Regions from separate parts of the Methylocystis sp. S23 genome, predicted to be linked through region 2. Evidence: predicted binding sites of a transcription regulator. Region 2 holds the regulator's gene; the other holds the start of a gene.
The links. The regulator LexA, encoded in region 2, represses DNA repair genes until DNA is damaged. The targets are predictions, from matches to a motif close to TGTTCNNNNTGTGTTCNG.
Positions count from the first base shown of each region.

Region 1: ssb (single-stranded DNA-binding protein) is a predicted target of LexA. The motif match lies at 2,643-2,660, and genes of this name have one in related genera.

Region 1 is NZ_CM134185.1:3,696,316-3,700,523, reverse strand. Features, by position in the region: gene ACV7JP_RS18130 (pilus assembly protein TadG-related protein) at 1-189, opposite strand, end outside; gene ACV7JP_RS18125 (TadE/TadG family type IV pilus assembly protein) at 199-837, opposite strand; gene ACV7JP_RS18120 (TadE/TadG family type IV pilus assembly protein) at 857-1,498, opposite strand; gene ssb (single-stranded DNA-binding protein) at 2,021-2,539, opposite strand; gene dctA (C4-dicarboxylate transporter DctA) at 2,924-4,189, opposite strand.
Region 2 is NZ_CM134185.1:2,829,317-2,833,524, forward strand. Features, by position in the region: gene ACV7JP_RS13840 (L,D-transpeptidase family protein) at 76-1,248, shown strand; gene lexA (transcriptional repressor LexA) at 1,655-2,368, shown strand; gene ACV7JP_RS13850 (ComEC/Rec2 family competence protein) at 2,464-4,208, opposite strand, start outside.

The DNA of each region.
Region 1 (4,208 bases), 870 kb from region 2:
GGTCTTGATCGCCGTCAGGGCGGCCGCGTCGGCGGAGGCGTCGAGACGCGCCTTGGCGGTTTGCAGAATGGCGTAATCCGCCGCGAGGCCCGAGGCCAGAACCAGCGGGACGATGGTGAGGCCCATCACGACGGCGACGCCGCCCTTCTCGTTTTTCGCGAAACGCGCAATCTTGGAGGTCTGACGCATGATACGCTCTCAAGCACAGGTGGTGACGAAGGAATCGCCGCCGGCGACCGAATAGGAAAGATTATTGACGTAGCGCGGCTGCAGATAGCTCGAGCGCTTGATGGTGAGCGGGCCGAAGATCTTCTGCGCGAAGAGCGGCTGATAGGCGAAGGTGAGATCGACCACGATGACGGCGTTGGGGCCGTAGACGTCGGTCGGCAGGGTCGTCTTGCTCGGCGCCGTATTGTCGGGCACGGGCGTCAGCGCCGTGTTGCAGGGGCGCCGATCCGACCCGCCGCTCCAGGCGACCTTCGCCTGATAGACGCAGGCGGCGACGCAGCCGGGGACGGTCGGCGTGAAACCTACCGCGCTCATGCCGATCTTGACCATATTGTTCCAGCTCTGGCCCAGCCGCGCGCCGTCCTGCAGCGCGCGCGGGAACAGGACCATCACGGAGTCCTGGGCGTATTTCATGTCGACGGGCTCGACCTTCTGCGATTGCGACAGCATCTGCGCCACGGCGTTCGCGGTCATTTCGAGCTGCCGCGTCGCCCAGGCGTAGCGGTCGAGCTCGATGAAGCCGAGCAGCATCAGGCCGAGCAAGGGAAAGGCGAGGCCGAATTCGACGGCGGCGAAACCCTGTTTCTCGCGAAGAAGATTCTTGCTCATCTCACGTCGTTCCTTGGTTTCAGCAGCCGGCATAGGCGGCCGGGAAGGGCTCGTTCTTGAAGGTCGCGGTCGATACGACGATGCGGGACTTGCGGCCCTTGTAGATCGCCTGGTTCGGGAAGAGCGCGGCGGTCGTGAGGATCGGCGTCGGATAAGCGGCGCGGATCACCACATATTTCTTGGCCCCGCCGATGCAGTAGGCGTTCAGCGCATTGTCCAGCGCCGGCGGCTTGAGGCCGCTTTTGTCGGCCTTGACGTAATTGGCGTAGGGCGTCGTCGCGGGCGCCGCGCCGCCAACCGGCGCGTCGAAAGTCTGCACATCCACATAGAGGTCGTCGCAGCTCATGACCGCCGGCAGTTTCGGGCACATGACGTTTGCGCGGAACTGATTGGCGTTGAGAGGCTTTCCGCCGATCGACTGGTTCTGCGCATAGCCGGTCATGATCGCGCGGGCGGTCTGCTGCACGACGGCGTCGAGCCGCGACTGCGCGAAATTGCCGTAGCTATATTCGAGGATCGCCAGGATCAGCAGCAGGAAGGGGAGCGCGATGAGGCCGAATTCGACCGCCGCGAAGCCGCGGGCGTCGTGAACGAAATCAGCGCGATTTTCCGCTTTCGCGGGGATGTCCCGTGAAGAGGATTCGTTAACGCGTTCGATCATTTTTCGTTCTCGCTCAATGGCGGGAAGCGCGGTCGATCGCCGCGCGCCCCCTGAAATTCCAGGCGGTTCCGCTTTCTTGAGCGCCGCCTCTGACGCGCGAGAGTGTTAGCGTTTCCTTAACGAATCCTTGTCCCGATCTTCGAATGTTTTAGACAATTGCAACTAGTTTTGATCGATCTGGGCTTAACGTTAAATTCACCGGTAGGAGATGCTCGGAATCCTTGGGGATTGAGGCGCGCTTGGGAGCGCTTCATTCGCGGGCGAGAATCCGAGAGGCCGCCGGGCCGACGCCCTTTCGTATGATACGGCCCCCGCATCGCTTTGCGACGACGCTCGCGCGCCCGTCATTGCGAGCCGAAGGCGAAGCAAACCAGAACGCCGCCCGGACGAAGCTTCTGGATTGCTTCGTCGCTTCGCTTCTCGCAATGAGGGGGCGCGCGGAATGAGTCGAACGGAGCCGGTACGACAAGGCGAAAGCGCCGGCCGCTTGCGCGGCGGCGTTGCGGCCGGCGACCCGGCGGATTAGAACGGAATGTCGTCGTCCAGCTGGTCGGAAAGGCGGCCGCCGGCGGAGGCCGGGGCGGGGCGGCGCTCGGCGGGCGCGCGCTCCATGGGCGAGGAGCGGCCGAAGGAGCCGCCGCCGCCCTGATAGCCGCCGCCCTCGAAATCGCCCTCGCCGCGGCCGCCGCCCTTGCTGTCGAGCAGCGTCATCTCGCCCCGGAAGCGCGGAACCACGACTTCCGTGACTTTGCGCTGATTGCCGTCCTTGTCCGTATATTCGCGGGTCTGGAGCTGGCCCTCGATATAGATCTTGGCGCCCTTGCGGCAGTATTGCTCCGCGATCTTTCCGAGCGCCTCATTGAAGATCTGGATATTGTGCCACTCGGTGCGGTCCTTGCGCTCGCCGGTGTTCTTGTCGCGCCAGGACTCCGTCGTCGCGAGCGAGAAGGAGACGACGCGGTCGCCCGACGGAAAGGTCCGCACTTCCGGATCGCGGCCCAGATTGCCGACCAGAATGACCTTGTTGACGCTACCCGCCATGTCTCTCTCCAATTGATTGCGCAGGGCACTCTAACGCCATCCCGCCCGCCGCCGACGTTCTGGAAGGGCTTGTCCACAGATGATGCAAGCGCGGCCGGGCTTATGTTCTTTTTTTGTTCTAGCATCCGGCCCGGCCCGGCGCAAGGCCCGTCATGCCGGGCGGTCGCGCCATCTACCGGTTCCGGCTAATTCGCTCGCGCGCCGTCATTGCGAGGAGCGTCGGCGACGAAGCAATCCAGGAGCCGTGACGACGCTCTGGATTGCTTCGCCTTCGGCTCGCATGACGGCGGGAGCGTCATAGGAAGCAATCAAGCGGAAACCGTATCAGAGGGGCGTAAAAGGCTATGGCGCGGCGAAGTCGCCACTCCGATGAATGCGAAACGGCTAAACCTCCCCGCCGCCCGTCCCCGAGAGCTCTGCTTTCAGCTTCTCCCGGTCCAGCTCTCCCTCCCACGCCGAAACGACGATCGTCGCCACGCCATTGCCGATGAAATTGGTCAGCGCGCGGCACTCGCTCATGAATTTGTCGATGCCGAGCACGAAGGACATGCCCGGCGCCAGCGCCGGATCGACGGCGGTGAGCGTCGCGGCCAGCGTGACGAAGCCGGCGCCCGAGACGCCGCTCGCGCCTTTGGAGGTGAGCATCGCCACGACGAGGATCGTCGCCTGATGGGTGAAATCCAGCTCCGAGCCCATGGCGCGGGCGATGAAGAGCGTCGTCAGCGTCATATAGATATTCGTGCCGTCGAGATTGAAGCTGTAGCCCGTGGGCACGACGAGGCCGACGACGGATTTCGAGCAGCCGAGGCGCTGGAGCTTCTCCATCAAAGCGGGCAGGGCGCTTTCGGATGACGAGGTGCCAAGCACGATCAGCAGCTCGTCCTTCAGAAAAGCCAGGAAGCGGAAGATATTGAAACCAACCGCCGCCGCGATGGCCCCGAGCACGATCGCGACGAAAAGGGCCGAGGTGAGATAGAAGGCGCCGATGAGGCCGCCCAGCGACAGGAGCGCCGCCGAGCCATATTTGCCGACCGTGTAGGCCATGGCCCCGAAGGCGCCGATGGGCGCGGCCCTCATCACAATGCCGATGAGGGCGAACATGGCGTGGCCGGCCTCCTCGACCCATTGCCGCATCGGCCGTCCCCGCTCGCCGAGCGACAGCAGCGCGAAGCCGAAAAGCAGGGAGAACAGGAGCACCTGCAGAATGTCGCCCTTGGCGAAGGCGCCGACGGCGCTGTCGGGGATGATGTCGAGCAGGAAATCCACGCCGCCGCGCCGCGCCGCGGCCTCCGTATATTTGGCGATGGCCGCCGCGTCCGCCGTGCCGGCGAAATCGCCGCCGGGCTTCAATATATTGCCGACGAGGAGGCCGATGGCGAGCGCGAAGGTGGAGACGATCTCGAAGTAAATGAGCGCCTTGACGCCGACGCGCCCGACCTTCTTGGCGTCCTCTATATGGGCGACGCCCGAGACCACCGTGCAGAAGATGATCGGCGCAATCGCCATTTTGATGAGCTTCACGAAGCCGTCGCCCAGCGCCTTCACCCAATCGGCGGCGGCGAGATGCGGCGCGAGAAAGCCGAAGAGCGCGCCGAGCGCGATGGCGACGAGGACCTGAACGTAGAGCAACTGGTGAATCGGTTTCTTCATGCCGGCCTCTGGCGGGAGA
Region 2 (4,208 bases):
TTACGCGACTGTGTTAGTTTTGCCACAGTAGCGTGTATGTGCGCGGGCGCCGGGGCGCAGAGGGGAGCTGAGCGCATGAAGTATCGGGTCTTGAAGCCGGTCGCGGCCATCGCCGCTCTCGCCGGGCTTTCTCTCGCCTCTTGCCAGGATAGCGGCATTTCCCAGCGCTCGCTCGCGCCCGTGCCTCCCGAGACGCTCGCCAAGATGGCGCAGGTCGGCACGACCAAGGAGGCGCCGATGCTGATCCGCGCCTATAAGAAAGAGGCGGAGTTCGAAATCTGGAAGATGAACGGGGAGGGCAAATATGTCCACCTCAAGACCTTCCCCATGTGTCGCTGGTCCGGTCAGCTCGGGCCCAAGACGCGCGAAGGCGACCGACAGGTGCCCGAGGGCTTCTACGCCATCGCGCCGGCGCAGATGAACCCCAATTCCGCTTATTATCTCTCCTTCAATGTCGGCTATCCGAACCAGCTCGACCGCGCGCTCGGGCATACGGGCGGCACCATCATGGTCCATGGGGCCTGCTCCTCGGCCGGCTGCTTTTCCATGACCGACGCGCAGATCGCGGAGATCTACGCCATCGCCCGCTCGGCCTTCAACGGCGGCCAGCGCGCGATCCAGATGCAGTCCTATCCGTTCCGGATGACGGCGGAGAATCTCGCCAAGCACCGGCTCGACCCCAATATCGGCTTCTGGAAGAATCTGAAGGAAGGAAACGATCATTTCGAGGTGACGAAGGAGGAGCCGACGGTCGCTTTCTGCGGCCGCCGCTATGTCTTCAACGCCCAGGGCGCCGGCCATATGGACCCGCTCTCCGCCTGTCCGCCCCTCAAGCACGATCCGGACCTGATCGCGAGCGTCTCCGCCAAGGCGTCCAAGGACGAGGAAAAGGTCGCCGAGCTGGCCCAGAGCGTGAAGCCGGTGCGCGTCGTCTATCAGGACGGCGGCATGCATCCGAGCTTCCTTGCGCGCGTCGCCGAAGCGAGCCGCCCCGAGGCGCTGAGCGCGCCGATGGAAATCGCGCTCGAAGAGAAGCCCGTGAAAGCGGGCGCGAAGGCCACGCAGATCGCCGCCAAGTCGCCCATCGTGACCATGGCCGCCGCCAAGGCCGCCGCGCAGTCCCGCGAGGCCGAGACGACGAGCGTCGCCCAATCCCTCGCGCCCGACGAGCGCCGCGAAATGTCTGCGCTGGCCTCGGACGACAGCCCGACGGCGTCGATCAAGAAAGCGCTCGGGACGAAGAAATAGCCGCGCGCGCAAAAGCCACATTTGGGCGCCGCCGCTTTCGGAAGGAAGGCGGCGGCGTTTCCTTATCGGGCGCTCGCAAAAGCCGCGCGCGGACGGCGCCGCGGAGCGGCTGCAATATATTTCGGCCGGGCACGCTATCCTTTCGGTCGAAAAGAATTTCGTCATCCAGGAATATATGCGGGCGACGCTCGGCAGCCGCCATGTCATCGAGCCGCATAATGTCAGCGCCTCCCGCCTCGAGCTGAAGCGGCCAGCGACGCCGCCGGACGCGCGCGGGCGCCGACCTGCCGCGATCATACAGCTTCTATTAACCCCACCCGCGATAAAGCTTGCGGAACGCACAGCGAACGCTTATAGATGTTCATGATTTGTTTGTAGCGGAGCGCGGTGTGGCCGGGGGCGGATCATGTTGACGAAGAAGCAGAGCGATCTGCTGCGTTTCATTCACGAAAGGCTCAAGGAATCAGGCGTTCCGCCGTCCTTCGACGAGATGAAGGACGCGCTCGACCTGCGTTCCAAATCCGGCATTCACCGTCTGATTCTCGCGCTCGAGGAGCGGGGCTTCATTCGCCGGCTGCCGAATCGCGCGCGGGCGCTGGAGGTGCTGCGCCTGCCGGAATCGGCGACGCCGCGCGGCGGCGGCGGTCCGCGCGGCGGCAAATTCGCGCCTTCGGTCATCCAGGGAAATCTCGGCCGCGTCCGGCCGCTGCATGAGCGCGGCGAGGAAGAGTCGAGCCAGCAGGTCGCGATTCCCGTCATGGGGCGGATCGCCGCCGGCACGCCCATCTCCGCCATCCAGACGCGCAGCCACACGATCAGCCTGCCGCCGGAGATGCTTTCCACGGGCGAGCATTTCGCTCTGGAGGTGCGCGGCGATTCGATGATCGAGGCGGGAATTCTCGACGGCGACACCGTCGTCATCAAGAAGCAGGATTACGCCGATACGGGCGATATCGTCGTGGCCCTGATCGAGGATGAGGAGGCGACGCTGAAGCGGCTGCGCAAGCGCGGCGCCTCGATTGCGCTCGAAGCGGCGAATCCCGCCTATGAGACCCGCATCTTCGGCCCCGACAAGGTGCGCATTCAGGGCAAGCTGGTGAGCCTTCTGCGGAAATATTGAGCGGGCGCAGGCTTCTGATGAATGGCGCGGCCGGGGCGGTCTTCGGCCTTAACGGGGCCGGCCGGCGCGGATTGCGGCGGCGATGGCCGCGACGCTCACTCCAATGGTTCGGACAGTTCGGCGCCTTCCGTTTCGTCCTCCTCCGGCGCCGGCGCGCGCTTCGCGTTGTGGATCGGCCGCGGCGACCAGGGACGGTCCTCGTTGACGCCCCGCGACGTCGTCCAGGCGACATTCCCGTCCTTCTCCAGCCGCAGCGAGACGGCGCCGGTCTCCGCGAGCTTGCGCCGATCGATGACGATCGGCGCGGCGCAGCCGTCCGGCGCGCGCAGCGGCGTGACGAGGATCGAAGCGCGCGCGCAATCTTCGAAAAGGGCCGCGCGGCTCGTGACGAGCGCGACGACGCGGCCGTCGGCTGCGCGGCCGACGCAGCCTGCGTCGTCGCATGAGACGCCGCCTTTGGCGTCCGCCGCCGCGCGGGCGTCGGCGTCGGCGCGCAGCCATTGTTCGGTCGCGAAGGCGCTCGGCTTCTTGCCGAGCAGCGTGAGTTCTCCGGAAGGCAGGCGCAGCGCGGCGGCGTCTCCCGTAGCCGGCACGGCGATGTCGAAGCCCGCGCCCTTCGTCGCGCCCATGAGGCCGATCAGCGCGAGCGGCAGCGCCGTCGCGCGCAGCGTCCAGGTCCGCCACAACGCCATGGAGAGCACGGCGAGGGCGAGAAACAGGATGGCCCAGGGCGCGAAGGCGCGCACGTGAAGGCTTGCGCCAGGCGCGGCGGCGATCAGCCCCGCGAGCCAGGTCACGAGATGGATGCCCATCTCGAGATAACGCCAGATGAAGCCGTCGAGCCCGAAGGGATAGAGCGCCGCGCCGATCAGCGCGCAGGGCACGGCGAAGAATTCGATGACGGCGAGGGTGAGCGGATTGCCGATCAGCACATAGGGGCTGATTTCGTGAAAGTCGTTCGCCATGAAGGCGGCGGTGGCGGAGGTCGCGCACAGCGTCGCCGCCAATGCGGCGCCCGGGCCGTGCAGCATGCGCTCAACAAGCTCCTCGCGCCATTCGGACATGCGGCTGGAGAGGCCGGGGGCGGACGCTTGCGCGCGGCTCCCCGAGAGATAGTCGCCGCGCCATTCATAGACCGCGATGAGCGCCGCGACCGCCGCGAAGGAAAGCTGGAAGCTCGCGCCGAGAATCGCCTCCGGCTCGAAGGCGATGACGAAGAAGGCCGCGAGCGCGAGATTGCGCATTGAGAGCGATGGCCGGTCGAACAGCGCGGCGGCGAGCATGATGACCGTCATGACCAGCGCGCGCTCCGTGCCGACGCGCGAGCCCGTGCCGATGTCATAGAGGACGGCGCCGACGATCGCGAGCGCCGCCGCCCATTTCCTGATGGGGTAGTTCAGGGCGAGCGTCTCCGACGTCGCCAGAAGCCGCCGGAAGCCGACGAAGAAGATGCCGGCGACGAGCGTCATCTGCATGCCGGAAATGGTGACGATGTGGAAAATGCCGGCGCGGCGGATGAGGTCTCTCGCGCTTTCGGAAAGATAATCGCGCTTGCCGGTCACCATGGCGGCGGCGATCGCGCCGGCGTCGCCGCCAATGGTTTTGTAGACGCGCGACGCGAGGGCGTTCCGCACGCGGTCGACGGCGGCGAAAAAACGCAGCGACAAAGGCGGCGGGTCCGGCGGGGGCATCGTTTCGACGCGCCCGAGCGCGTTGCCGACGCCGCCGAGCCTTGCAAAATAGGCGTCGCGCGCAAAATCATAGCCGCCAGGCAGCGCCGCGCGCGCCGGCGGCGTCAGCCGCGCCTTCAGGGCGATGAAATCCCCCGCCGCGAAGCCCG